DNA from 3 places in the Priestia sp. YIM B13552 genome. Region 3 is predicted to be linked to each of the others. Evidence: riboswitches for the same ligand, from Rfam matches in the RefSeq annotation. Region 3 holds a riboswitch; each other region holds the start of a gene.
What was found. Region 3 has a riboswitch for S-adenosylmethionine ahead of ACFX40_RS07415 (hypothetical protein). Riboswitches for the same ligand answer to the same signal wherever they lie in the genome.

Region 1 (10,000 bases), on a different contig from region 3:
GATGCGCTGCTTCAGTAATTGAAGGAACTATTCTTTTTTTAAACTCTCTAATTTTTTCACAAAAATATGTTCGTACATGACTTGACTAATCAACTCATTTGTTTTGATCATTTCATTCACCCCCAAATTTTGTGCATTTTGAATATGCTTTTTTGTTAACAGTTCAACGATGCTGTAAATAGAAGGGTTCAATCCTTGCAGAGCGACTAACGTAACAATCGTATTCATGTCTGCATATTCTTCTGTCTTATGCTGATCGGCAGTAATCAGCACTTTTTTTGCGTACCGAGCGTTGGCAAGTTCTAATACTTCATAATGAGAAGGACTTCCTTTAATAAAATGAACGCGATCACAAATCATGGGATTTTTAGTCAGAGAGTCGTCGATAAGAACAATGTCTTCTTTATGAAATGCGTCGCGATAAGACTCTAACACGAGTTTGGCGCGCTCATTCCACCCAACAACGATGAAGTGATCTTTTCCATAAAATTTTAAATTTCCTTCCAAATAAGCGCTCTCAGCGGAAACAGCAATTTTAGAAAGCGTAACAAAATAAGTGGTAATAAATCCCGTTCCGATCAGGACTAAAATAATTGCAGCTAACCTTCCAATCGTAGTGGTCGGAGCAAAATCACCGTACCCTATAGTAGAGATTGTAATAATAACCCACCAAATTCCTTCAAATACATTCCCAAACGTTTGCGGCTCTAGGAAATGTATAAGCATGCCAAAAAGTAGAACAAGGCAGCCGATAATAAAAAGAAGCCGCACTAAAATAGAACGACGGAAAAGTCGAAATAATAGCCATTCCATCATAAAAAAACCTCCAGTGATTAGTCATAGCCACAGTATGACCATTTTTCACTGAAGGTATAAGATATCTTTATCTTTTTACTTCGTAATATTCAATCCATTCTTTGTCTGGACCGTAGAAAAATAAGTATCTTGCTCCATTTGGCAAAGTTACAATGTTTTCTTCCACAAATGAAACACCTGCTGATTTTAAACGCTCAAACTCCTCTTCAATTCCGTCTACCGCCAGCGCAAAATGATGAACTTTACCTTCGTTAGGTAAGCTTGAGTTATACCCTTGAATTAACTCTACGATTACATTGCCTTCTAAACCTAGAAAAGCTAGCTTCAAAGACGGATCGGTATGTGGCAGTGTTTCGATGAGCTCTAATCCCACTTTTTGCGTATAGAACTCAATAGATTCTTCTATATCCTTTACTTGAACGCCTACATGTTCAAATTTTAAAATTGCCATATGCATCACCCGTATCTATAGTATGTAAAAACTATGAAATATATTAAAGAGAAAGGATATAGAAGTCAAGATGGGGCTGCTTATCAGGAAAGGGCTCTTAAATCATATTTTTGCTGGAGTGAATAGGGTAGAGGCTTCCATCAAGAGCAAACGAAATTTTGCCTGTTTCTTCAGATACAACTAAAATTAATGCATCCGATTTTTCCGACATTCCAATGGCTGCACGGTGACGTGTTCCCAATTTTTTGGTCGTTGAAATAATAGACGAGAGAGGTAAAACATTAGCAGCTGAGATAAGCTGATTATTTCTAATTAGGACGGCTCCGTCATGTAAGGGTGTCCCTGGGTAGAACAGTGTCTCAACTAGCGTAGCGCTGACAGGAGCTTGAATAGGCATTCCCTTTTGAATAAGAGGGTCTACATTTTGTTCCCGTTCAATGACAATTAAAGCACCGTGACGTTTCTCAGAAAGGTTATGAATAGCTAAGGACAGAGCAGCATATTCAAATGTATAAGGCGATAGATAATGACGCAAGTAATAAGAGGCGGCCGTAGCTTGAACATCTTGAAATAACCTTCTCATCTCCTCAAAATCACATAGGATACAATGATCACTCGTATCTAAATGTTTAATTAAATTAGAGGCTTCAGTTGAAATTTGCTGTAAATATGTTCGCACATTATTTTTAATTGTATCGTCTAATTGAAAGGAATGTCTCTCCATCTTATATAGCTCCTATCTGTCAGTCAGTGTTATCTGTAATGTGTGCTAATGTGGGTGAATTATCCGTAAAGCTTATAAATCCCTTATTAATTTTATAGAGAGGTGTTGTGTTTTATTTAGGAAGAGAATATAAAAAGTTGAGGAAAAAGAAAGCGTTTTATAAACTGATATGTTCACATTTGGTTTAAATTTACATATGTTGTTTTAAATAAAAGTATAGATATTTCTGTGAATTTAAAGTATAGTTTTCTTATCGGATATATGATTTTTAATGTTGACAAATATTCTAAATATGCTAAAATTTTTAAAAAATGCTTATCAAGAGTGGTGGAGGGATCTGGCCCGCTGAACCCCGGCAACCTGCTTAGCAAGGTGCTAATTCCAGCAAAGTGTGTATCATTTTGAAAGATAAGGTAAAAAGTTATTGCCTACCCAGTCTTTCAATATGGAAGACTTTTTATTTTGATATAGCGCAAGCGATAATTTAAGGAGGGACATCAATGACTGTAACCCCCGACTTAAAACAAATCTTTGAGCACGTCGAAGAAAAGTAAGAATTAAATAGTTTCGCTGACTAGACACACTAGAGGCGGTTTTATCCAATTCTAGTGGGTAAAACCGCCTTTTTTTATTGGATAACGCGGATAACTAAGAATTGGAGTGAAGAAAATGGCAGACTTATATACGTACGAAAACTGGAGTGATACATTTCCAGAGTTCGACAGTGAAGATGAAACAAAAGGAGCCCTTTCAGCATTGCAGTGGGCGTATGATACCTACGGAGATTCAATTATTTACGCATCAAGCTTTGGTATTGAAGGGATTGTGTTAATTGATTTAATTTCAAAAGTGAAAAAAGATGCTGAAATTGTCTTTTTAGATACGGGCGTTCATTTTAAAGAAACATATGAAGTGATTGATGCAATTAAAGAACGCTTTCCTGATTTGCGTATTCATATAAAAAAACCGGATTTAACTCTTGCAGAACAAGCTGAGAAACATGGAGATGAGCTTTGGAAGAGTCAGCCTAACCTATGCTGTCAAATTCGAAAAATCATCCCGTTAAGGGAATCTCTTGCTCCTTATGATGCGTGGATTTCTGGTTTGAGACGCGAGCAGTCTGAATCTCGTGCCAACACGAATTATTTTAATAAAGATGAGAAATTCAAGAAAGTTAAAGTCTGCCCGTTAATTCATTGGTCTTGGAAAGAAGTTTGGCGCTATGTGTATAAGCATGATTTACCATATAACAAACTTCATGATCAAGGCTACCCAAGCATCGGCTGTGAGCCTTGTACCGCACCTGCCTACAATGTAGACGATTTACGTTCAGGAAGATGGGCAGGTACACAAAAAGTTGAATGCGGATTACACGAATCTTAAATACGAAAGAGCTGAATAAATGATGCTTTTATATGTTGCCTTTATCATTGCGCTTTTTTTTGCAATGAATATCGGGGCAAGCGGTGCAGCAGCAGCTATGGGCGTTTCATACGGCTCCGGTGCGATTAAAAAGCGAAGAGTAGCCTTGTTCATCTGTGCTGTAGGTATTGTGCTCGGAGCCATTATCGGAGGCGGCGAGGTGGTAAAAACCATCAGTTCAGGTATCATACCTGAAAAATTGCTGTCAGTAGAATTAGTTATTATCATTCTGGCTGCTGCAACGCTGTCACTCTTTTTCGCGAATTTAATTGGTATCCCTCTATCAACAAGTGAAGTAACGGTTGGTTCAGTTGTTGGAGTAGGAGTAGCTTATCAATCTCTGTATGTGGAAAAACTTTTAGTTGTCATGTCTTTTTGGATTATTGTTCCGCTGGTTTCATTTGTCATTGCTTTTTTGATTGGAAAAGTGATAAAACGCAGAGCGCATAAAAAAGAAGCAGAGGGAAAGTGGAAAAGAGTTTTAACGATTTTAGTTATAGCCACGGGATTCTTTGAAGCCTTCTCAGCTGGAATGAATAACGTGGCAAATGCTGTCGGTCCTCTAGTAGGAGCTGGATTAATGGATGCCACAACGGGTGTCATAACAGGAGGACTGGCTGTGGCGCTCGGAGCTCTTTTACTAGGCGGCCGAGTTATTGAAACAAACGGGAAAAAAATTACTCGCTATTCTGTAGGAGAAGGGTGCATTATCTCGGGTACTGGTGCTTCTCTTGTTACAGCAGCTTCACTTTTTGGTTTGCCAGTACCGCTTACACAGGTCACTACGTCTTCTATTATTGGAATAGGAGCAGCGAAAACGGGATTCACGAAAGAACAGCGTGAAGTGGTCATTCAAATGTTAAAGGTTTGGGTGGTATCCCCCGTATTTTCACTCGTAATCTCATATGTTCTTGTGAAATTAGTACTTGAAAGCGACTTATATTCATTTGTGGTGCTAGCTAGCGGCTGCATTGCCACAGCAGGTGTTCTAAGCTTAGCTAGAACGACTAGAAGAAAAAGAGCAAGCTTGCAGTCGGAAAAAGAAAAAATGACTGCGTGATTCAAGTGCTTTTTATTATATTGTGTTAATTATTTAAGGAGGATTTTACAAAATGACAACAATTCAAGCACACGGTGGAGAATTAATTAATTTATATCAACCAACATATGACTACACTTCACTAACAAAAGAAATCGAAGTAGATAACATGGCTCTAAGTGATTTAGAACTAATTGGAATTGGTGCTTACAGCCCAATTACAGGATTTTTAGGAGAAAAAGATTATCAATCAGTTGTTGAAAATATGCGTTTAGCAGATGGCACAGTATGGAGTATTCCTATCACTCTTCCTGTAACAGAAGAGCAAGCTAAAGAATTAAACATTGGCGACAAAGTAAAACTAGTTCAAAACGGCGTAACGTATGGTGTTTTAGAAGTTTCTGAAGTATATACGCCAAATAAAGAAAAAGAAGCGGAAAATGTATACCGCACGGCAGAACTTGCTCATCCTGGCGTGAAAAAAATGATGGAACGCCCAAATGTATACGTAGCAGGTCCAATCGTACTTGTAGAACGTACACCTAAAACGCGTTTTGAAAAGTATTACCTAGATCCAACTGAAACAAGAGCAGCATTTGAAGAACGCGGTTGGAAAACGGTTGTTGGATTCCAAACTCGTAACCCTGTTCACCGTGCGCACGAATATATTCAAAAAACGGCATTAGAAATTGTAGACGGCCTGTTTTTAAATCCACTCGTAGGAGAAACAAAGTCAGATGATATCCCAGCAGATATCCGTATGGAAAGTTATGAAGTACTTTTAGAGAACTATTATCCTAGCGATCGTGTAGCTTTAGCAGTTTTCCCTGCTGCGATGCGCTATGCTGGACCTAGAGAAGCTATTTTCCATGCAATGGTTCGAAAAAACTTTGGATGCACACATTTCATTGTAGGCCGTGACCACGCTGGTGTTGGTGACTACTATGGAACATATGATGCCCAAAAAATCTTCAGTAACTTTACAGCAGATGAATTAGGAATTACACCTTTATTCTTTGAACACAGCTTCTATTGCAAGAAGTGTGAAGCGATGGCATCAACGAAAACATGCCCTCACAGCAAGGAAGATCATATGATTCTATCTGGAACAAAGGTACGTGAAATGCTTCGTAACGGAGAAGTGCCACCAAGCACATTCAGCCGTAAAGAAGTAATTGAAGTGTTAATTAAAGGATTAGCAAAACAAAAAGTATCTTCAAAATAAGGAGCGGTTGAAGTGAGCAAATCAACAAACATTACGTGGCATGATGCTGGAATTACAAAAGAGGAAAGACGCGAGCAAAATAATCATCACAGTTTTGTATTATGGTTTACAGGTCTTTCGGGTTCAGGTAAATCTACCGTAGCAAACGCAGTGGCAAAAGCGCTTTTTGATAAAAATATTCGCAACTATGTATTAGATGGTGACAATGTTCGTTTCGGCTTAAATAAGAATCTAGGGTTTTCTGCTGAAGATCGTACAGAAAATATTCGCCGTATCGGTGAGGTTTCTAAGCTATTTGTAGACAGCGGTCAAGTGGTACTAACAGCATTTATCTCTCCATTCCAAGAGGACCGCGCTCAAGTGCGTGAGATCTTAGAGGGGAATGAATTTTTGGAAGTATACGTGGAGTGTCCGTTAGAAGAATGTGAAAAAAGAGATCCAAAAGGCCTTTACAAAAAAGCAAGAAGCGGAGAAATCCGTGATTTTACAGGAATTGATTCTCCGTATGAGTCACCGGCTAACCCTGAATTAACAATTAATACAAGCACACAGTCTGTAGAAGAATGTGTACAAACTGTTATTGAATATTTAGCTAACAGAAAATTCATCTAAATGACAGCGGACTTTGTCCGCTGTTCTAATTCAAATTAAAATGTGGGAGCGCTGCGGAGACGTGGAAATGATGGAAGGGTGAAAGGCATTCATGGGGAAAGTATATCTAGTCGGTGCAGGACCGGGAGATCCAGATTTAATTACATTAAAAGGGTTGAAAGCAATTCAGCAAGCAGATGTTATCTTATATGATCGTTTAGTGAATAAGGACCTGCTGGAGTATGCTAAAAGTGATGCAGATATCATTTACTGCGGAAAGCTTCCGAACTATCATACCCTCAAGCAAGAAACAATTAACAATTTTTTAGTGAAATTCGCTAAAAAAGGAAAAATTGTAACGCGCTTAAAAGGCGGAGATCCATTTGTTTTCGGACGCGGAGGGGAAGAAGCAGAAGCTCTCGTGCAGCAGGGCATTTCATTTGAAATTGTTCCAGGAATTACATCAGGCATCGCAGCCGCTGCTTATGCAGGAATCCCTGTCACTCACCGGGAATACAGCGCAAGCTTTGCTTTTGTAGCAGGCCATCGTAAAGATAGCGAGCATGATGCAATTAAATGGGATAGCCTAGCCAAAGGTGTAGATACTCTTGCAATTTATATGGGAGTGCGGAACTTACCGTACATTTGCCAACAGTTAATGAAACACGGAAAAACTTCAGCTACGCCAATTGCATTGATTCACTGGGGAACATGCGCGGACCAGCGCACTGTAACTGGAACTCTTGGTACAATTGTTGATATTGTTAAAGAAGAACAAATTGAAAATCCAAGTATGATTATCGTTGGTGAAGTTGTGAATTTTCATGACCGATTAAATTGGTTTGAGAAGACTGGACAGCATTACTATTCGTATGCACAAGAAGCTTACTAAAGAGGTTGATTATATGGATGCAGTTTTATATGTTTGCCATGGCAGCCGCGTAAAAGAAGGCGCTGATCAGGCAGTTGCTTTTATTGAAAGATGTAAAAAAAATCTAGATGTACCGATTCAAGAAGTTTGTTTCCTAGAACTAGCTTCCCCCACTATTGAACAAGGATTTGAAGCATGTATTGAACAAGGTGCTACTCGTATTGCAATTGTGCCTCTTCTGTTATTAACAGCTGCGCATGCAAAGCATGATATACCCGAAGAAATACACAAAGTATATGAACGTTATCCCCAGGTAGAAGTGCTGTACGGAGAACCGTTCGGCGTGGACGAACGAATTGTTGATATCTTGGTAGAGAGAATCAATGAAACCAATGTGGATAAGCATGAAGATTCGATGGTATTGTTGGTCGGCAGAGGAAGCAGTGATCCTGCTGTAAAAAAAGATTTTAACGAAATAGCTCAACTGCTAAAAGGGAAAGGTGCTTTTAAAGAAGTGAGCACATGCTATTTAGCTGCAGCTTCTCCTAATTTAAAAGAAGGCCTGCACCTTGCTCAACGAACTTCGTATAAGCAAGTATTCGTTCTTCCGTACCTCTTGTTTACCGGTATTTTAATGAACGAAATTAAGGAAGAATTGGAGCAGCTATCAACAGATGCCCAGCAGTTTATCTTAGCCAACTACCTAGGTTATCATGATGGACTTGCGCACATTTTAAGTCACCAAGTAAAAACGTTATTATCGAGCAAAGGAAATCAATACGATGTATACCGTTATGCTTGATTTAAAGGGTCGTTCGGTCTTAGTAGTTGGGGGCGGAACAATCGCAACTCGTAGAATTAAAGGTTTTTTACAAGAAGGAGCAGCCATTACAGTGGTTGCTCCAACTGTTTCAGCTGAAATAAATGAATGGGAAGCTAAAGATCAGCTGCGTGTAAAAAGAAAAAAAGTAGGAGAAGAAGACTTACTTAATGTCTTTTTAATTGTTGTGGCTACAAATGATCAAGCTGTGAATAAGTTTGTTAAGCAGCATATTAAAAATGATCAGTTGGTTAATATGGCCAGCAGCTTTTCCGATGGAAATATTCAAATTCCTGCACAGTTTTCTAGAGGGAGATTATCGTTAGCAATATCCACAGATGGCGCTAGTCCTTTGTTGACAAAACGAATCAAAGAAGACTTATCCTCAAATTATGATGATAGTTACACACAGTATACACAGTTTTTGTATGAATGCAGAGTTCTTATCCACAGATTGAATGTGTCAAAGAGCCGTAAACATGAGTTATTAACAGAAATTATCGATGATCAATACCGGCTGTCTCTAGTAAAACAGCGGGAATTTTTACAACAGATTAAAAAGTATAAATAAAAAACGGCCAATTGGCCGTTTTTTATTTATACATTTTCAACTTCAATGCTTCGAATACCGCTGATTTTTTGAATTTCGTAATACACTTCTGTAGTAGGGCGCTGGTTATTAACTGACACTTTCATTCGTATATACAATTCATTGGTGTCTAAATCTTTGATTCGAATATTTTTAATTGTAATATTCTTTTCTCTAATGCTATTAGTTGTATCAAAGATATTGTGCTTATCCGCCAGCTTGAGTTGAAGAATAAGCTCTTTCTCGCGCAGTTGCCTAGGCCCCAAAATAGTAATAAGGAAGGGGAGAAGTTCAACGCTGATGATGAGCAGTACAACTCCGGTAATAGCTTCGGGATAAAACCCTGCACCTACAGCAATGCCTATACCTGCTGCTCCCCAGATAATAGCCGCTGTTGTAAGCCCTGAGATGCTGTCATTTTCTTTTCGTAAAATGACGCCCGCCCCTAAAAAACCAATTCCAGAAACAATTTGAGCTGCCAGACGAAGCGGGTCCATTGTGATATGATCACCTTTATTAAAAATTTGAGAAGACTCAATCGAAACAATCGTGAGTAAACAGCTAATAATGGAAATTACGAGAGATGTTTTTAAACCAACAGGCTTTCGTTTTAGTTCCCTTTCAATTCCAATAATAAGACCAAGTACAGCGGAAATACCTAATTTGAGCAACATTTCATTTTCCATTATTTTCACCTATTTCAATAAACATTGTTGTTTATATCTGTATGAAAGAAGAAAAACAGATATGTATCAGTATAGTAAACTTTTCTTCATAATGACAGGTGAAATTCAAAAAAATCTGATTATTTATAAAGTGCTACGATTTTTTCTTGTAATTTATATTTTTGAATCTTGCCGGATGCCGTCATGGGAAAGTCGTCTATAAAATAAATATGTTCCGGAATTTTGAAATGAGCAAGCTTACCTTTGCAAAAGTCTTGGATTTCTTGAGCGGTAAGCAAAGAATGTTGCTTGAGTTTAATGCATGCAGCAACTCGTTCTCCATACTTTGGATCAGGAATACCGACAATTTGAACATCTTCTATCTCGGGTATTTTATATAAAAACTCTTCAATTTCTCTTGGATAAATATTTTCTCCGCCTCTAATAATCATATCTTTTAGACGTCCTGTAATTTTTACATAGCCATCCTTATCGATGGTAGCTAAATCTCCTGTATGTAGCCAACCTTCTACAATTGTTTTTTCTGTTTCTTCCGGCATTTTGTAATATCCTTTCATTGTTAAATATCCTTTTGCACAAAGTTCTCCTTGTTCTCCGAAAGAAGCTGGTTTACCTGTAATTGGATTAATAATTTGAATCTGTACATGATTATGAACTTTGCCAACCGTTTGTACTCGCCGCTCGATAGAATCAGTTGGGGTTGTTTGGGTGATTACAGGAGACGTTTCGGTTTGACCATAGGCGATGGTAATTTCATTGATGCCCA
Region 2 (10,000 bases), on a different contig from region 3:
ATCGGGATTTCCCTGCCCTAAGTTAATAACGTCGTGCCCTTGGGCCATTACTTTTCCTACCTTGCCTACAAGTGATGCAAAAAATTGTTTTGGTAAACTTTTTAATAGTTCCGATTGCTCAAATTGTTTCATCATCGCACACCTTCTCAAAAAATTCTTGAAATTCTAGTCACAAATAATATATTGTAATACTCAACTTGTAAAGTCATTTTTTTCAACTACTAAAAAAAGGACGGATGATAAAGTGAGTGTAAAAATTACGTGTTTGCAGCTTGATATTGCGTTTGGAAACCCAACTAAAAACCGAAAATATATCGAACAAAAAATGACGGAAGCCCTGAAAGAAAACCCTGATATCCTTGTGCTTCCTGAGCTATGGGATACAGCTTATGATTTGACTCGGCTAGACGAAATTGCAGATGATGAAGGGCAGCAAGCCAAGCAATTAATCTCTCAGTTTGCTAAAACAAACGAAGTAAATATTGTGGCAGGTTCGATTGCGAAAAAAACAGAGCAAGGTGTCACGAATACGATGTATATTTTTGACCGAAAAGGTCGTGAAGTATCACAATACAGTAAACTGCACTTATTTAAATTAATGGATGAACACCTGTATTTAGAAGCAGGAACAGCAAAAAATCTTTTTACACTTGAACAGTCACTGTGCGCAGGAGTTATTTGTTACGATATTCGTTTTCCAGAATGGATACGGGTTCATACTAGCAGCGGAGCAGAAGTCTTGTTTGTTGTCGCTCAGTGGCCGGCTCCAAGACTTGCCCACTGGAAAGCCCTGCTCATTAGCCGTGCAATCGAAAATCAATGCTATGTAATCGCGTGTAATCGTGTAGGCCAAGATCCTAATAACACATTTGCCGGACATTCCTTAGTCATCGATCCGTGGGGAGAAATAATCGCTGAAGCTGGCGATAGCGAAGAACTTTTAAGTGCTGACGTTAACCTGGAACTTGTAAAAGAAATTCGTAAACAAATTCCTGTCTTTACAGATCGCCGTACAGAATTTTATTAATTATGTATTGACAGCCGTTTTTTTGCATGATACGATTTTCACCAGATATCATAAAATATTCAAACAAATCAAAATTGAATAAGTAATCGTACTCTTATCAAGAGTTGGCTGAGGGATTTGGCCCTGTGAAGCCCAGCAACCGACCGTCATTCCATCCTAAGATGGATCACACCCGTAAAACATGTTTTACAAAGGCACGGTGCTAATTCCAACAGAAAGTAATTTTTTCTGGCAGATAAGAGGTTTGAACACTACAATCAAGCCTCTTTCCAACGAAAGAGGCTTTTATATTTTCTAAAATTATAAAAGCCTCCATATATTCTTAAACCTATTAACTTAGTAAACAAATCAGTTTAATAAACTATGGAGGGATTCCGATGTCAACAACAAAAACAGAGAAGTATCAGCCTTTAACAGAAATTTCAGCAATCAAACTTGTGAAAAAGCTAGGTCTTTTTGATGCTACAGAAGCACTGACTGCCCGTGAAATTGGTGACGGTAACTTAAATCTCGTCTTTCACATCATAAATGATCAAACGAATAAATCCATTATCGTCAAACAAGCACTTCCCTATGCAAAAGTTGTAGGCGAAAGCTGGCCTCTATCCTTGAACCGTGCCACAATTGAAAGCAATGCGCTCAAGCAATTCGGTGCATTTACGCCAGAACTTGTTCCCGCTGTTTATTACCACGATGAAACGCTTGCTGTTACGGTCATGGAAGATCTGTCTCATTTAACGATTTCTCGTGCCGGACTTATTCAAGGTGAAAGTTATCCTCTGCTCTCACAGCATATCGGTTCTTTTTTAGGACATATTGCGTTCAAAACGTCTGATTTCGCCTTAAAGCCTCAGGATAAAAAAGAAGAAGTTGTTAAGTACAGCAACCCCGACTTATGCAATATTACGGAAGATTTAGTTTTTACAGATCCTTTTTTTGATATTGATACAAATGAATTTGAAAAAGCGCTGCGTCCTGATGTAGAAGAATTGTGGAATGATAGTGATGTAAAGCTACAAGCAGCAAAATTAAAATATAAATTTTTAACAAATGCGCAAACGCTAATCCACGGTGATTTACATACAGGCAGCATCTTTGCTAGCAGTCAAGAAACGAAAGTGATTGATCCAGAGTTTGCTTTTTACGGTCCGTTTGGATTCGATTTAGGGCAATTTGTTGCGAACTTATTTTTAAATGCTCTTTCTCGAGAAACAAATCGCGAACCGTTATTTGCACACATTACGAACACATGGAACGTATTCAAAGATACCTTTACTGCGCTTTGGCATTCTGAAAGCACTGAACCTTTCGCTAAAGATGAGCGCTTATTACATGAAATTTTAACGCAAACGTGGCAAGATGCTGTTGGATATGCAGGATGTGAAATCATTCGACGTACGATTGGCTTAGCTCACGTGGCGGACTTAGACGAAATTTCTTTAGAGGAAAGAAAAATTAACGCTAAACGTACTGCGTTAAAAATTGGACGCTATTTGCTTCTGCACCAACAAGACGTTTCACCAAATGAATTTGAACATTTACTTCGATAACGAATAATGTACACAATGAAAGGATCGGTATCAGCATGACAAATACACTATCACTTCCGCGCTCAGTGGAATGGAATGAATCATATATTACTTTATTAGATCAGCAGCAGCTTCCTGGCAAAGTTGAATATATTAAGCTGCAAACCATTAAAGACGTATGGGATGCTATCACTACCTTGAAAGTACGCGGAGCCCCTGCAATTGGCATTACGGCGGCTTTTGGTCTTGCTCTTTCTGCGCTTAGCTATGACACAGATTCAGTCAAGGAATTTAACAAAAAGCTAGCTCTTGATCAACAGTATTTAGCTAGTTCACGCCCTACTGCCGTCAATTTATTTTGGGCATTGGAGCGCGTAGCGAAAAGCGCTGAATCCGCTTCGTCCGTTAATGAAGCTAAAACAAAAGTTGTTCATGAAGCTATTCAAATTCAAGTAGAAGATGAAGAAACGTGCTACCGAATTGGAGATTATGCTCTTTCTTTATTTAAAAAGAAAGATAAAATCATGACAATATGTAATGCTGGTTCAATTGCTACAGCTTATTATGGAACAGCCTTAGCACCTTTTCACTTGTCTAAGCAGCGCGATATTCCGCTTGAAGTATTTGCCTGTGAAACAAGACCCGTTCTTCAAGGTTCTCGCTTAACAGCATGGGAACTTCAGCAGTCGGGAGTGGACGTTACGCTGATTACGGATAATATGGCCGCTCATACCATTAAAACAAAAGGAATTAATGGGATTATTGTAGGTGCTGACCGCATTGCAGCAAATGGCGATACGGCTAACAAAATTGGAACATATGGACTTGCTCTTTTAGCGAAAGCATTCGGTATTCCATTTTACGTAGCAGCGCCGCAGTCCACATTTGATTTATCTATTCAAGACGGCAGCAGCATTCCTATTGAAGAACGTTCACCTAAAGAAGTAACACACATTGGGGATACGCAAATTGCTCCAGACGGAATCTCTGTGTACAATCCAGCTTTTGATGTGACGCCAAGCGAACTGATTACGGCCATTATTACAGAGCATGGAATTATCCATGCCCCGTCTTTTGAATCCATTCAAAACGTTTTGCTGCAATCTGCTCAATAAAAAAAGCCGCTGCTATGCGGCTTTTTTTATTGAGCACTGATTTCCACCTGCATTTGTAACACAATTGTAACAGTACTCTCTTCCTTTTCTACATATATTATAGGGGATTTCTTTTGAATAAGGGGGAGAGTAAATATGAGTTCAGAGCAAAAAACGGATAAAAACAAAGCGCTGAATCGTAAGCAGCAATATCAGCTATTCGATTTATCCAAAGATGAAGAACTAAATTCCCTCCCTTCTCCTCAGCAAATTGACGGTGTTTTTGTGCAGGGAGAAGGCTGGAAATTGGACGATGAATAGTTATTTTAACTCAAGAGCGCCTTTTGCTACATTTCTTTCAAGCATTAATAGCTTCTCTTTTATATGAGTTTGAGAACCTGCATAACCTGTTAAAGCCCCATTTTTCCCAATCACACGGTGACAAGGCAAAATAATAGGCAGTGGATTTCGACGATTCGCTTGTCCCACAGCCCTTACGGCTTTAGAGCGATTAACAGAGTCCGCTACCTCACTATAAGACCACGTTTGTCCATAAGGTATATGTTCAAGCGTTAACCACACTTCTTTTTGGAAGTCTGTTCCTTTTATATCCAAAGGCAAATCAAATGTTAACGTGCGCCCTTCAGCATAATCCTGCAGCTGTCGCTTTGCTTCTTTCACATGATGATAATTCTCGTCATGGACAAGTTTTTCAAGCTGCTCGTTATGATCATCGCTATCAAACCAAATATGTTGAACCCCTTTTTCCGAGGCTACAATATAAATTTTCAAATCAGAAAATAAATTCATTTCTCCGTAGTACATATTTTTTATCCTTTCTAATTAAGCTGGAAGAATAACATGAAAAGCTGTGCCTTCTCCTATTTTGCTTTCCACTTCAATTCGCCCTTTATGTTCTTCGATAATTTTATATGAGACCATCAAACCGAGTCCCGTTCCTTTTTCTTTTGTCGTATAAAATGGTTCTCCTAAGCGCTTGATGCGCTCTTCAGGCATTCCGTCTCCTTGATCTCGAATGGAGACCGTCACGTAGTGCGGCTCTGTAGAGGAGACATCAACAAAAATTTTTCCTCCGTTTGACGTGACTTCAATTGCATTTTTAATGACATTTATTAGTACTTGCTTAATTTGGTTCGGCTCGCAGTATACCATTGGCAGCTGAGGGGACACACTTAGTTCAAACTGAATATTTTCTAAAAGCGCTTGAGCATTTAATAAATCGATCGTTTCTTTCACAACCGCATCTAGATTTTTCTTTTCAAACTTTACTGCCTGTGGCTTAGCGAGTACTAGAAACTCTGTAATAATGGTTTCAATTCTTTTTAATTCGGATTTAATAATATCAAAATAAAGAGAATGATCTTCTTGAATGCTGCTTTCTAACAGCTGAACAAACCCTTTTAAAGCTGTCATTGGGTTGCGGATTTCATGCGCAATCCCAGCTGCTAACTGTCCGACTACTTGAAGCGTATCCGATTTCCTAATCTGCTCCTGCATTTGATTTCGTTCCGTTACGTCTCGTAAAAGCGTCATATATAGACCTGGCAAGATATCTTTTTTCGTGGAAAATTCGATATTTTTAACTTTTTCGTTCCCCGTAACGTACGTAATCTCTCCTTCAGCTTCCCCTTTTTGCTCAATCGTTTCTTTATGCTCAATGACCGCATCTAAATTCGCTGAAGAAATAAAATCCTCCATGGAGTGCGCACAAATCTCCTCTTTGCTGAGTTCTAGAATATCACAAAGAGAAGAATTTACATCAATAATATTTCGCTTGCCGTCCCATAAAACTAACCCATCGATCGAACCATTAAAAATCTGTCTGAATTTCTCTTCGTTATTTCGAAGCTCCTGTTCGATTTTTGTACGTTCACTGATGTTTCGAAAAATCGTTAAATGGTCTCCTTCTATAATGCCTTTTTTCCCTGTGAATTCCAACTGTTTGATTTCTCCATTTGGCATGTAAAAAGGAAGCTGATTGCGAATTTCTCCTTTTGTTTGAAACGTTTGGAGCACCTTTAACGCACTAAAGCTTTTTGTATCGATAAATGTATACAAATTGCTTCCAATTAATTTGTTTAACGGCAGCTCAAATGTACGCGAAGAAGCAAGATTAGCGTTCAAGATTTCACCATCGTCTCTCCAAATCAAGATCGCTTCAATCGCATTTTCAAAAATAGCCCTGAAATTTTTTTCGCTTCTCAACAGCTGCTGCTCCATCAGCCGTTTTTCCGTCACGTCTCTCATAATGGACATATAGTATTGACTGTATATATTAGCCGTTGTGGTAAATTCAAAAAAAGTAACGTCTCCATTTTCGAGCCTGATCGGTAGCTCGCCGCTTGTCTTTCCTTCTTGATGCAGAGTTCTCCATAATTTTTTCACCTTATAATGATAAGTAGGTTCTACAAGCTCTTCTAATGTTTTGGTTAGAAGCTGTGCTCTTGTATAATTTAATCGTTCGCAAAATGAAGGGTTCGCGTCGATAAGCTGACCCGTTCGATCAAAAATGACAATTCCGTCTACCGCTTCATTAAATACATCCATAAACATATGATGACTAATAAACCGTTCATTTTCCATCATTTTGTGCTGCGTAATATCCCGAAATGTACACACAATAATGCCCGACATGTGACTATGTTTGTGTGAAGTAAATTCAACATGCTTCATCATGCCGCTTCGAAGCGTCATCGCGCCTTCATATTTGAAATAGCTTTCTTCTAAAAGTGCTGGATAATATGCTTCAATCATGTCATACGGAAAATACATCAGAAAATCTTTCATTTGATACGTTAATAGCTCATCCTTTGTTTTTTCAAACAGCCCGCAGGCTGATTCATTTGCATTTATAACTTGAAAATACTCATCAAATACGACAATGGCATCTAATACGTCATTAAAAATAGCTCGTAGCTGCTGTAATTCATCTTGCTGCTTTTGCGCAGCTTCAGATGTTAATTCTCTATGTGGTGACATGCTCATTGCTCCTTTCTTTTGCACTTCCCATTTCCCCACCTTTTATCTATAGACTTAATATTCTACAAGATTTGCTTTTTACCTTTTTAAAATTAGGCACGTTTATTCAAAATGCGACATTTCTTCACATTATCCCGCTATTTAGAAATGGAGCATGAATAAAAGAGGCTGAGACATAACAAAATGAATCCAATCTAAAGACGAATAAATGAGATGCATGAGCTAGCTGAACCGCTTGTGACACCACAGTTGGTTTCCGTGCAAGACTTCGCTTTCCGCAGGAGTCTTTGCCTTGCCCTCCAATCCACTGCTAGAAGGAATGAAACAGCTAAAACCTATGCTCAACATAACAAAGAAAACGAACCGTGAATCAAACATGTTGATTCACGGTTCGTTTTTCACTTCGCCTAAAATACGTTTGTCCCAGCCTCATCGATCATTCACTACAATATAAGTGGCCTGAATAGGTCCATGCACACCAACGACTAAATTCATTTCAATATCGGCTGAATTGCTCGGTCCCGTAATAAAGTTAATGCAAGAAGCAATCGTTTCTCCTCGCTCTACTTTTTCATGAATCATTTCAGCGGCTTGTGTCATGCGAGGGACAATTGAGCTTTGAGGTATGATTGCAATATAAGTGGCGGGCAGCAAGCTTACCGCTCGTCCTTTTTCAGCACTGCTAAACAAAACAACTGTTCCAGATTCCGCTAACGTCAAATCACTGAAGGTAATGCCAACATTTGCTTGTTCAGCTAGTGTAATATTCTCATCGCCTTTAACTGAATTCCATACATGAAGGCTACTGCTTGTTTCCCATTTCTCCATCAGCAGATTCAATCCATATTCGGAAAACCTAGGATCATCCCACGTGCTCACAAGACCATTTCCATAGTTCGCTACGGCTTCCTCAAGGACAGCTGGCAAGTGTTGTGATGATGTTTCTACATAGCGAGTATGAATACGTTCGCAATGGTTTTCAAGCTCTTTCTTTAATTGATCCGGCGAATAGCTGCGGTAGACCTCATGCTGAGGAGCGTGCTTCCATTGTGGCTTTACTACGCCGCTTGTTCGCCTGTTTCGCTTAAGATTAGCAGCAACATTGTCTAAAAAACTGTCTCTATTTTGAATGCTTCCGTTCATCATCATCACTCCTTTTATCAAACCAATCTCGTAAGCGCTCTTTTGTAGGTGCGGGAAACTCTCTACTTTCCGTCCACGCTTTTAATGGACCAGGTCCTTTGGAAATACTGCTTCCTGACATAAAAGGCGTAAGAGCTGCCGGTGCTACTTTAGCACCCACTGTATATAGAGAAGAAGAAGCTGCTCCCAAGCCAAATGCTTTCATCGCCAGCTTTTCCGAAATAGGTGCTTTTCCTTCTTTTTCGACAATTCGCTGACGATGCTTGTGTAATAGCTCATGCAGCGGAATTTTGACCGGACAGGCATCTGTACAGGCTGCGCATAGCGTTGATGCATAGGGAAGCTCTTTGTAGTCTTCATAGCCTCCAAGCAAAGGAGATAATACAGCTCCAATCGGACCTGAATAAATAGATCCATATGAATGCCCTCCAATATGGCGATACACGGGACATACATTCACACATGCCGCACAGCGAATACACTGTAAAACAGATTGAAACTCAGTTCCTAAAATCGCAGATCGCCCGTTATCTACAATCACTAGGTGAAATTCTTCCGGTCCGTCTACTTCCCCTGGAAGTCTAGGCCCTGTAAGCGCTGTTACGTAACTTGTGAGCCGCTGACCTACTGCACTTCTAGTTAACAGGCTTACCAACACTTCAAACTCTTCAAACGTTGGCACAATTCTTTCCATTCCCATAACCGTAATTTGCGTTTTAGGAAGGGCAGTTGTTAACCTTGCATTTCCTTCATTGGTTACAAGTGAAATAGATCCAGATTCTGCAATCGCAAAATTACATCCCGTGATGCCAATATCTGCTGATAAAAATTCTTTTCTCAGCATTTCCCGGGCATGAAGAGCTAGTTCTTCAGGTTTTTCTGTTTTTTTATACGAAAGCTTTTCCTGAAATACATCTCTAATTTGTTCTTTATTTTTATGAAGTGCAGGAGCTACGATATGAGAAGGCGGATCGTGATCATCTATTTGCAGGATATATTCTCCTAAGTCCGTTTCAATAACTTCACAGCCTAGTTCTTCTAAAGCAGCGTTCATATGAATTTCTTCTGTAACCATTGACTTGGATTTAACCACTTTCTTTGCCTGCTTTTGCTTCGCTACATTTTTTATGTACTCATTCGCTTCTTCAGCTGTTTGAGCGAAAAAAACGTGGCCTCCGCGTTTAGCTACATTATCTGTCAGCTGTTCTAAATAGTAATCTAAGTTTTCAAGCGTATGCTGACGAATTTCTTCACCAAGCGCTCGCCATTCTTCCCAGTTTCCTAACTCTTCTGCCGCATCTAATCTACGGCTTCTTAAGCGCTCTTGAGCACCTGAAACCGCAAAGCGCATAAACGCATTATTGACTCCATCATCAACACGTTTTTTAAACTGGTCGTTTCCTATTTTCATAGACATTCGGCATTCTCCCTTCTTTACATTCTGCTATTTAATACTTCAGCGATATGCATCACTTTTACAGGCTGTCCTTTTCGTTCAATTCTTCCTCCAATATTCATAAGACAGCCGCAGTCGGCTCCAATTAAGTACTCTGCGTTTGTCTTAGCTATACAGCCCACTTTTTCATCGACCATTTGTTCAGAGATTTGCCCCATTTTAACCGAAAACGTTCCGCCGAACCCGCAGCAGTTATGACTGTTTTCAAGGTTTTCCATTTCAAGCCCCTTTACATTGTTTAATAGTGTAAAAGGTTCTTTTTTTACGTTTAGCAAACGCGTCATATGACAAGAAGAATGATAAGTGGCTTTACCATTTAAGCTGGCGCCTACATCTTCCACTTTTAAAACGTTTACAATAAAATCCGTTAGCTCATACGTTTTATCAGCAAGCTTCACGGCAGATTCATGCCATGCAGCATCACTTTCAAAAAGATGCGGATACTCTTTGAACATTGTCACACACGAGCCAGACGGAGATACAACGTACTCTGCATGCTGAAACGCTTTTATCATGTTTTTCATCGCTTCTTTTGATTCTTTTACATAACCGCTGTTATATGCAGGCTGTCCGCAGCAAACTTGACTCTTTGGAAAATCCACTTCGCATCCTAATCGTTCTAACAATTCTACCGTCGCTTTTCCTACATTTGTTTGAAACATATCAATCAAACATGTGGCAAATAAAGATACTTTCATCATTTGCTCCCTCCAAGCTGATCATTTTACTTCTTTTAGTTAACAGGTCATCA
Region 3 (10,000 bases):
TCTTGCTAAAATAGACCGTTTAAATCTTTTCTGCTCAAAAAACTCCTTGATTTCACTTGGACTTTGATAAGAAAGCCTAATCACATAGTAGTTAATATATTCAAGCCAAGCAAACGCGTAAAGGCCCAGAAAAAAAGCAAGCCCGTTAATCCCTAACTGCACACAGTGATACACGAGTACACCTAAACCTAACGCAAGAAGAATTTTATTCATTTTTTTAAAAAGCAGAAACAGCTGAATGTAGCTAGAGGGCAAATGAGAATCTTCTTTTCGCCTCACTCGCTTCCATTTCATAAACCAGTATAAGCTTCCTTGAAACAAGATAAACTCAAGTATGATAAAAGCATACACACTAGAAAATGTTGTTAAGTAAAAACTTAGATGAGAAAACTCATTTAAGTACCCTACCCACAGCGCAGCAAACACTAAAGCTGCCGTAAGCTCTCCTGTCCATAAACCAAATAATTTTCGCTTTACTTTCATAAAAACCCCCCTAGCATATCTCTCAATCCTGCTGTTCAAACCAAGCTTTAAACAGCAGGTTTACACCTGTTTTTATTTCTTCATCAGACAGTCCGGCAAACCCAAGCAATACATAAGGCGTGTTGTTGTCACCGGCACTATGATAATAAATGGACGTTGGATAAATCGTTACCCCTTGCTTGGCAGCTGCTTCAATTAGTTTCTGTTCACTCATTCCGTTTTTCACCTTAAGAAGAATATGCAACCCAGAATGTTCTCCAATAACATCTACACGTTCTCCCATAGTAGTAGTCAAGCAATCTAGCAGCAGCGCTTGTTTCTTGCGGTATGCTGTTCTCATTTTATTCAAGTGACGTTCCCAGTGCCCTTCTTTCATAAACAGAAAAAGCGTATGCTGATGAAGTCTTGAAACAGACTGTTTAAAAAGTCCACAGTGCTTCATATAGCTTGTACGAAGCCGGTGTGGCAGCACGGCATAGCTTATTCGAAGAGAAGGCATCAAAGACTTTGAAAACGTACCCGTATAAATAACGCGATCGTCTTGATCTAATCCTTGAAGCGCGGGAATCGGTTTTCCTTTATAGCGAAATTCTCCGTCATAGTCATCTTCTATAATATAGCTGTTCGTTTCTGCCGCCCACTCTAGTAGTTCAAGTCTTCTTGCAATCGGCATGACCATCCCAATAGGAAATTGATGAGACGGCGTAATGTACACCGCATCCGCTCCGCTTTCTTTCAGTTCCTTCAATTTCAAGCCAAAATTATCGAGAGAAATAGGGATAACTGACATGCCTTGTTCTTGAAAAACGTGCCTCGTTCGGTGAAAACCCGGATTTTCAAACCCCATTATTTTTTCTTTCCCCAGCGTGACAGAAAGCAGCCACATAAGATACTGCGTACCTGCACCTATCACAATTTGCTCCGCCGTACAGCGCACTCCTCTTGAATGATAAAGATACGCTGCAATTTCTTGACGAAGAAGATGTTCGCCCTGTGGATGTCCGCTATAAAAAAGCTGGCTTTCATCATGATAAATAGTTTGAACCGTTAGCTTTTTCCACGTGTTATACGGAAATTTTTCTACGTCTACCTTTCCATGGCTAAAGTCAATGACAGTTGATTTCCGGTCTTCTTGCGGTAAAGAGACATAGGCTGGAGGCAGTTCTTGAAGCACAACTTCATTTTTTATCTCTTTTACAAATACTCCTTTCCTGGCTAGTATCTCGATATAACCTTCAGCTTCTAACTGTACATAAGCCGCTTCAACCGTATTTTGGCTAATGCTTAAATGAAGAGCTAGCTTTCGTTTAGAAGGCAATTTTTCATGAGGCGGAATGGTACCTTTTTGAATTTGTTGTTTTATGTAGATATAAAGCTGCATGTACAAGGGATCTGCTTTTCTTTTATCAAGCAAAGGCATTAGCTCTAACATAGTGTTCTTTCCTTTCTAACTGATACTATTAAATTCGCTGTTTCTGACACTTACTCTCAGTTCAGATTCTTCATATACTGGACTATATCTTATAAATTAAGGAGATGACGCAATGACTATCACTTATAAAACTAACGTCTCAATCCGTGCGGAACAAGCTGCTGAAGTATTTGTACATTCCGGTATTAAACGTCCTGCACAAAATCTTGATCGTATTCAAAGAATGCTTGATCACGCTTCTCTTACTATTACCGCTTGGAACGACAGCGAACTCATTGGCATAGCCAGAGCGTTAACAGATTTTAGCTACTGCTGCTATTTATCGGATTTAGCTGTTGTAAAAGACTATCAAAAGCAAGGAATCGGTACACAGCTCATCAAACATGTTCAATCAGAAATCGGCGAAGAAACCGCGCTGATTTTACTTTCAGCTCCTTCTGCTATGAACTACTATCCAAAAGTCGGCTTTCATCAAATTGATAATGGGTTTAAAATTGGGAGAATTCGGTAGACGCGAAGAAAGGAGCTTCTCCTTTCTTTTTATCCAAACGCCTGAGCTGCTATAGCAAAAAGATTGCCCTGTCTAGCAGGGAGAGGATTGACACCATACGCCATAACAGGAGGCTCATTTTGAAGCTGAAATCCGTGATTTTCCACAAGTTTCTTTAACGTTTCCTCATGAGAAGACAGGTCAATTCTCAGCTTTTCTTTGTAATTCTTCGCTAGTTCATAAATGACTAGCATCGCTGCTTCAGCGTTTGGAGCAACTACGGGACCAATCACGATATTGCTCGGCGTACGAACCGCTAAACCATAGCCCGTCATTTTATTTTGTTCGTTTTGTAAAACAACTGCTTTTTCAGCTTGCTGAATTCTACTTTTTAAAAATAGCTTTCTATTATCTCCAAATGCTGCTTCATCAAGCTTGACAATCCCTTTGAAGTCACTTCTCTTTAAGGATCGTGTATAAAATCCTGAAACTTTAAAGGCTCTTGGTGTGTATTCACTGCTTATGTATTTACTTACATAGTCCACGGTTTTAAACCCTGCTGTTTGATATAAGTGCTTACCTTCTTTTGTCGCAATTAAGTAGGCATTCATCTCAGGGGAAAGAACTTGCAGACAGTGCTTCATGAGCTCCCCGGCTAACCCTTGTTTTCGGTAATCTTTTCTCACAATCACCATTCCTATAAAAGCTGACTGATTTTTGTACGAAATTACGGCCACACTTGATACGATGTCTCCGTTCTCATTTCTATGGCCAAATACGTCTCCAGATGAAAAAATCGTATGTAAATCTGCTTCACTATAATCCCATTTTTCCAGCTGCGATAACAGCAGCAAACCTTTTATGTCTTTTTCACTAAATGTCTCAATCATTTCTGCATATGTCCTCCCAACTTTTCGATGCTCTGTGTGGCGTTAAAAAGCATAAAACTAACATACTCATCCACTTTCAATTACCGTTTAATCATTAACGAATTCTCTAACTAAATAGTACAGAATAAATAGAATATTTTCTACATTATTTATCCGTACCAATAATCCCTTAAAATAAACTAATCATTCGCACATAAACTAATGAAAAAAGACCTCTTTCCAAGAAAGAGGTCTTTTCTTTTATTTCACTAGCTTTTGCTCAGTCTCAGCTGAACCTTGACTTCGTTTATGAAATCCTTTTGCGTAGTACGCGATAATAAGACCGATAAACCATAATGGTCCGATGACAACTGCAATTCTTGTATCTGGATTATATGCCATGAGAACCACTACCAGCGCTAGGAACGCAAGTGACACATAAGATGTTAACGGAAATAAAGGCATTTTATATTTCAGCTTTGCCTCTTCACCTGTTTTTAACGTTTTGCGATACTTAATTTGAGAAAGCAAAATAATTCCCCATGTCCAAATCGCACCGAATGTTGCAATGCTTGTTACCCACGTAAATACCTTGGCAGGCACAATGTAGTTTAACGCTACTCCGACTAATAGCGCACCTGCTGATGCTAAAACAGCTTTTCCCGGTACGCCGCCTTTTGTAAGCTGGCCATATCCTTTTGGCGCTTCTCCGTGTTCTGCTAAGTTAAACAGCATACGGCCTGTACTAAAAATACCGCTGTTACAAGAAGAAAGAGCTGCTGTTAGTACAACAAAGTTAATGATACCAGCCGCCGCTGGAATGCCGATTTTTTCAAATGTTAATACAAACGGGCTTCCCTGTGAACCAATCTCTTGCCACGGATAAATCGACATAATGACAAATAACGCACCGACGTAGAAAATCAGAATACGCCAAAAGACAGAATCAATCGCTCTTGCTAGAGATTTTTCCGGATTTTTCACTTCTCCCGCGGTAACGCCGATCATTTCAATTCCTAAATACGCAAACATGACCATTTGCAGCGACAGCAAAATACCTTTGAATCCGTTCGGGAACAGTCCGCCGTTGTCCCACAAATTTTTAATACCAGTCGCAACGCCGCCGTTGCCGATTCCAAACACAATCATTAATAATCCAACGGCAATCATTAACACAATCGCTAAAATTTTAATAAGTGCAAACCAAAATTCCAGTTCACCATATGCCTTAACAGCTAAGAAGTTAACCGTTGTCATGATGACAAGCGCCGATAACGCCCAAATCCAGTTTGGTACATCCGGATACCAATATCCCATATAAATACCAACGGCTGTAATTTCAGCCATACATGTTACAACCCATAAAAACCAGTAGTTCCAACCTGTTAAATAACCAGCAAGCGGCCCTAAATAGTCGCGTGCGTACTTGCTGAATGAACCTGCAACAGGTTTTTGAATCGCCATTTCTCCAAGTGCTCTCATAATAAAAAACATAATCATTCCGCTAAATCCGTACGCCAATAATATTCCTGGCCCTGCTAATTTAATAGCAGATGCAGATCCAAGAAACAGCCCTACCCCTATGGCTGCTCCTAAGGACATCAGCGTCACATGCCTTTCTTCTAACCCGCGTTTCAATTCTTTCCCCTGAGTTTTCCCCTGCATAAACGTCTCCCCTTTTTCCAATCTGTCAAAACGAGATGAACACAGCCTTTTTGTTAGCGCTTTCATATAAGTTTGTGCTAAAAGACAGCTAGGCTGTATATTTGTATTCTATCACCTTTCTCTCACTTTTCTTTTGTCGAAAAACAAAAAAATTATCTTATCATTTTGTTTAAACGCACAATTAGACATAGGCACTGCTTTTTTACTATGTATTTATTATTGCACTTAAGTAATAGTATTTTCAAAAAATAGAAAAACGCCGACTCAACTCCGTCAGCGCATCGTTCATTTTATGCTTTTTTATAAAAACTAGCATTTATCTCGCGGGTTCAAAAGTTTTACAGCCAGGTTCTTCCATATCAGAAACATGGTGACTACTTTCAGGACTCACAACGTAAATGGACTCTGCACTGCATTTGTTTCCCGATTTCCAATACATGCACTCATTCACTTCACATAATACACCTTGGGCCACTGTTATCCCTCCTTTGCTTGTCTTATCTATTTACTACCCGAAATATAGCGCTTCTAACATTCACACGCAAAAAAACCGCTTGTTTCTCAAGCGGATCTTTTTATTGCGTGTGTTCAACATACTGTTTTTTAGCTAAATATAACTCACGGCTCAGCGTGATCCGCCGTTCTCTCAAGCGGCTTAATTTAGCCTGAAATTGTTCGTTAGTTGGCTCTTCTTGAATCAAGCGATACGTAAAAGAAATATCTTCATTTAACTGTTTAAAATCTTCCCATATCTCTTGAACGAGGGCGGATTGTTTGTCTTCAAATGAACGATTTTGCTGCGTTTTTAGCGCAGCTAAAATTTCCTGCTGCCACGTTTCGTCTTTTATTTCTTTGGCTAATAAGTATAGATCTAAATAATCATCAGTGCTTAACGTTGTTTGTCTATTGTTCAATGTCATCACCTTTTCCACACGAAATTTTTCTTCCTAAGAAGAGGGTTTCATCATAGAAAAAGATTCCTCTCCTTATCTATCAGAGCTAGGCTATGCTGGAATTAGCACCATTCAATAATTGTGGTTGCTGAGGCTTCAAAGGGCCAGTCCCTCCACCTCTCTAGATAAGAATATTTCGTTTTTAAATTATTTCTGACTATTCTAATATGTTTTGTAGGTTACGTCAATAGCTTTTCAATAAAAAGAAAAAAGAAGTAAAATATGGTATGCTTTCATAAAGGATGGTGAGCACATGAAACGATATCTGTTATCTGCTTTTTTGGGAAGCCTGCTGCTGCTTCTTACTATTGCTTTTTCATCTACTTTCCATATTGCAATTGTCAAAACAACCGGAAGCATTGGAGGGATTATTTTAGCAGCGGCGGCTTTGATTATGAACGCGCTTGAAGATCCCCCCTCTTCAGACAATACAGGTGGAGGAGCCGTTGAAGTACTAGATAAAGGTTCCGTTTGGGCTACTTATTTACTTTTACTTTCATTACCGAACCTCATCGCATGTATAACATCTTATGTTTTATGGACTCGCTGACATTCATCAACGTTACGGACGTTTTGCCACTTGGAAGCTCATTGATATTTGTTTATCTACAAAGCCAAGTTCACGATACACATGCTGTGCAAAATTCCCAGCATGAACGCTGAGTCTGATTTCAGGGTATCCTTTGATAGACAATTCATCAATTGCTTTTTGCATTAACGGCTTGGCTAGACCTTGCCCGCGGTATTCCGGTACAACATATAATTCGTAGATAAAGCCAATTTCTTCTTTTGAAAAGAAGTCGGCAGATGGGCCGATAAGAACCCAGCCTGCGAGTTTATTTTCTTGTCTTGAAACTAAATAATAACAGCCTTTTTCAAGGGCACTACCAACTAGTTCATTTACGCGTTCTGCTGACGGATGAAACTGCTTCATTGTTCCTTCAAACAGCGCATCAGCAGATTTTTTCCGAATTTCTTGTATTTCTTCTTCAGTAGCTTTTGCAATCATTACGATCTCTCCTTTCGTGTTCGTTTTCCACATACGAGGATAAATTCCTGCAAAAAAAGTCTTCGCCTAAGCGAAGACTTTTATTTAAATTCAAAATGTTCTTGATGATTGCCTCGTTCGTCCGTCCAGTTAATCATAATGTCTAAACCTGCCGCTTTTCCAGGAACAGCAAAATTCGCATAGCGAAAACGCTGACCGCTTTTGCTTAAGTTAGACCGTTCAATAGGAGAAAACAAGCTGTATTTCGCCTTATTTTTTCCTTCGTGCCGAAAAGCTTGGACCTGCACGCGCTCTACGTCTTTTCCAATGTTTTCAACGGTTAATCCATATGTATGATAGACGTTATTTTTCCACTTTAGCTGATTATCTCCCGTCATGCTCGCTTTTGTGAGTTCAACTGACCATTGTTCAGATGATTTCTTCATTGGAAGCTTCTCAATCGAAAGAGCGCTGACATGAATGGCTGCAAAAGCAAGCCAAACAAAACAAAAAGTGCTGACTGTATAAAATAGTCTTTTCATAGATTCTGATCTCCTTAGAAATTTTAGTAGTAGCATTTCCTGTTCACTTAAAAATTATGATAAACGCTTTAACAAAAAAGCCTCTCCATTTAGGAGAAGCTTCTTAAATTAATGCATAAGCAAATCTTTTTGTTTGTCTAATGAGTGTTTTGTATATAAATCTCTTTCAATCGCATATTTAGGACGCTGTTTCACTTCGTTAAAAATCTTGCCAATATATTCTCCGACAAGACCCATTCCCATTAGCTGCAGGCCGCCTACAAGCCAAATCGATAAAATAAGAGACGTCCAGCCGATTTGCGTATGATCTAAATATTTTTGAATCAGCGCATAAATACCAAACGCAATACTAAAGAGAAAAGAAGCTCCTCCAAGCAGCGTCAATAAGCGTATCGGCGCTACGCTAAAAGATGTAATCCCGTCGAATGCAAAAGCAAGCATTTTCTTTAGGGGATATTTTGATTCGCCCGCTGTCCGTTCTTTGCGGTCATATGTGACTTCCGTGGAGCGAAATCCTACTAATGGTACAAGGCCTCGTAAAAAGACGTTGCCTTCTTTATATTTCATAAGTTCACCAAGAGCACGTTTGCTCATGAGACGAAAATCGGCGTGATTTTGAACGAGCTGAATTCCTAGCCTATTCATAAAACGGTAAAACCCTACTGCCGTGGTTCGTTTAAAAAATGTATCGGTTTCTCTGCTGTCTCGAACACCATATACGACTTCATACCCGAGCCAATATTTCTCTACAAAAGTACGAATAACGCTGATATCATCTTGCAAATCTGCGTCAATGGAAATGACGCAGTCAGATTGCTTATGGGCTGCTTCTAGTCCTGCCAGCAAAGCATTTTGATGTCCTACATTCCGCGCTAGCTTTAACCCTTTTACAAACAAATTGCTGCAGCTTTCTTTTTCAATAAGCGACCACGTGCTGTCTTTGCTTCCATCGTCTACAAATAAAATGGTACTTTCACTTGATACAAGACGTTCATTTATCAGTTCTTTTATTACAGTAGTTAATTGAAAAGATGTTTCTGTGAATACTTCTTCTTCGTTGTAACATGGAACAACAATTGTTAAAATAGGTCTGTTCATGTTATTGCCCCCTTACTTTGCTTCATATACATACACTTTCCAAGCGGACTGTTTATCGTTAAACGCTTTTAAAAAGTGCAAACCGTCACTTTCAGCATTTTCGATTGGCACAGCTGAAAAGATATAGCGACCGCCCATTTTTTTAAATTGGCTGATATTAAGCTGCAAATGACGGATTTTTTTCGTTGAGTCTTTTCGGTAATCATATTTTTTCCCTAGCTCGCTAACAAACACATAGCAGCGGTTGCCCCAGTGATCATAGTAACTTTCTAACTTTTTATTTTTATCAAGCTCTTTGGCAATGATTTTGCGAAACTCATGTTTATACGTTAACGGATAGAAGTTGTTATACGTATCTAGCGTATAAAAGCCGTTATACTGAGCAATTGATGGATGAAGCCCAATGCTTGCTACCCGATAAGATGATTGAGGTTTCCCTATATATCTGCTGATTTCATCGAATTGATGGACAGCATAAAATTCTTTGACTGACGGCTCGTGATTGTAGCGATAATAAAGTTCAGGATTCGCTATAAACAACACAAGCAGCTGTAAAACCAAACACACCCACACAAACTTTTTCCACGCCTTGCCCCTTTTCCATAAAACATAGCCGCCAACGGCAAACATCAAATAAATAATGAGCGGGCGTAAAAAATGAAATCTAGCAAAGTTAAATGTATTAAAAAGCTGATATTTTTCTTTTAGCGGCTCCCATCCTTTATAAAACCAAAACGCATACCAAATCGACAGTAGTAGATTAAAAATAAATAACTGCAAAAACGTTTTTTCAAGCTTTCCTTTCTGATTCCGAGCAACAATCCACAGTACAATAAAAGAAAGCGGCAAAATGACAAAAGTATGAAGCGTCATTACATGCGTATGCCCAAGCGTGTAGTTCTTAAAAGCAAGGCGAACGGAATGTCCAAAGCTTAGAGTAGAGCTTAAAAATTCATTTCGACTCGTCGGGGCCTCTGGAAATAAAAGAGAATCAACAAGCCGGTATTCAATGAGCAGAAAGACAGCGGTCATCGCTGCAATACTGTTTAAAAAAGGAATATTCCACGTTCGTTTTTTCACCGCATCTCTTAGCCATAGCAGCCCCATCGCCGTTAAAAAGAAGAAAAATCCTAGCACAAAGCTCGCGTAAAACGGAAGCAGTAAAAGTGTAAGCCATTCCTTCCACGTTCCTTCGCGGTTTCGAATGGTTAAAAATGCCCACAGCGCCAGCGGCTGTCCTAATGTACTCAGCATGCCCGAAGGCCAAAAAGGCGTAAGTGCAAAAGCAAGTGATACAAGCACTCGAATCGCATAAGCATCCTCGCTTTTAATAAAGTGCTTTTTTAATAATAAATACATTCCAATTAAAGCAAATACACGCGTAATCGTTTGGCTGAGGCTGTACGCCAGCATGGTAGGAAACAAACCATACAGCCACTGAATACCGCTGAATTCTGTTCCAAACGTATTCCTCGGCAAT

Region 1: another riboswitch for S-adenosylmethionine. It lies ahead of ACFX40_RS18975 (phosphoadenylyl-sulfate reductase); the one in region 3 lies ahead of ACFX40_RS07415 (hypothetical protein).
Region 2: another riboswitch for S-adenosylmethionine. It lies ahead of mtnK (S-methyl-5-thioribose kinase); the one in region 3 lies ahead of ACFX40_RS07415 (hypothetical protein).

The regions. Positions count from the first base shown of each region.
Region 1 is NZ_JBHZOU010000004.1:371,102-381,101, forward strand. It holds gene ACFX40_RS18955 (YugN-like family protein) at 1-18, shown strand, start outside; gene ACFX40_RS18960 (potassium channel family protein) at 28-816, opposite strand; gene ACFX40_RS18965 (VOC family protein) at 884-1,267, opposite strand; gene cdaS (sporulation-specific diadenylate cyclase CdaS) at 1,365-1,991, opposite strand; SAM riboswitch class I at 2,304-2,406, shown strand; gene ACFX40_RS18975 (phosphoadenylyl-sulfate reductase) at 2,661-3,374, shown strand; gene ACFX40_RS18980 (sulfate permease) at 3,394-4,473, shown strand; gene sat (sulfate adenylyltransferase) at 4,526-5,677, shown strand; gene cysC (adenylyl-sulfate kinase) at 5,690-6,289, shown strand; gene cobA (uroporphyrinogen-III C-methyltransferase) at 6,381-7,160, shown strand; gene ACFX40_RS19000 (sirohydrochlorin chelatase) at 7,174-7,941, shown strand; gene ACFX40_RS19005 (NAD(P)-binding protein) at 7,922-8,530, shown strand; gene ACFX40_RS19010 (MgtC/SapB family protein) at 8,557-9,234, opposite strand; gene ACFX40_RS19015 (AMP-binding protein) at 9,354-10,000, opposite strand, start outside.
Region 2 is NZ_JBHZOU010000001.1:519,233-529,232, forward strand. It holds gene ACFX40_RS02630 (pyridoxal phosphate-dependent aminotransferase) at 1-132, opposite strand, end outside; gene ACFX40_RS02635 (carbon-nitrogen family hydrolase) at 245-1,027, shown strand; SAM riboswitch class I at 1,119-1,269, shown strand; gene mtnK (S-methyl-5-thioribose kinase) at 1,405-2,577, shown strand; gene mtnA (S-methyl-5-thioribose-1-phosphate isomerase) at 2,613-3,671, shown strand; gene ACFX40_RS02650 (hypothetical protein) at 3,807-3,971, shown strand; gene ACFX40_RS02655 (methylated-DNA--[protein]-cysteine S-methyltransferase) at 3,972-4,475, opposite strand; gene ACFX40_RS02660 (PAS domain S-box protein) at 4,494-6,650, opposite strand; gene ACFX40_RS02665 (LutC/YkgG family protein) at 7,080-7,793, opposite strand; gene ACFX40_RS02670 (LutB/LldF family L-lactate oxidation iron-sulfur protein) at 7,771-9,210, opposite strand; gene ACFX40_RS02675 ((Fe-S)-binding protein) at 9,228-9,947, opposite strand.
Region 3 is NZ_JBHZOU010000002.1:254,925-264,924, forward strand. It holds gene ACFX40_RS07385 (hypothetical protein) at 1-483, opposite strand, end outside; gene pdxR (MocR-like pyridoxine biosynthesis transcription factor PdxR) at 506-1,915, opposite strand; gene ACFX40_RS07395 (GNAT family N-acetyltransferase) at 2,028-2,426, shown strand; gene ACFX40_RS07400 (GNAT family N-acetyltransferase) at 2,456-3,295, opposite strand; gene alaP (alanine permease AlaP) at 3,536-4,939, opposite strand; gene ACFX40_RS07410 (DUF1540 domain-containing protein) at 5,256-5,414, opposite strand; gene ACFX40_RS07415 (hypothetical protein) at 5,515-5,853, opposite strand; SAM riboswitch class I at 5,923-6,024, opposite strand; gene ACFX40_RS07420 (hypothetical protein) at 6,146-6,442, shown strand; gene ACFX40_RS07425 (GNAT family N-acetyltransferase) at 6,455-6,901, opposite strand; gene ACFX40_RS07430 (hypothetical protein) at 6,982-7,422, opposite strand; gene ACFX40_RS07435 (glycosyltransferase family 2 protein) at 7,531-8,520, opposite strand; gene ACFX40_RS07440 (DUF6044 family protein) at 8,533-10,000, opposite strand, start outside.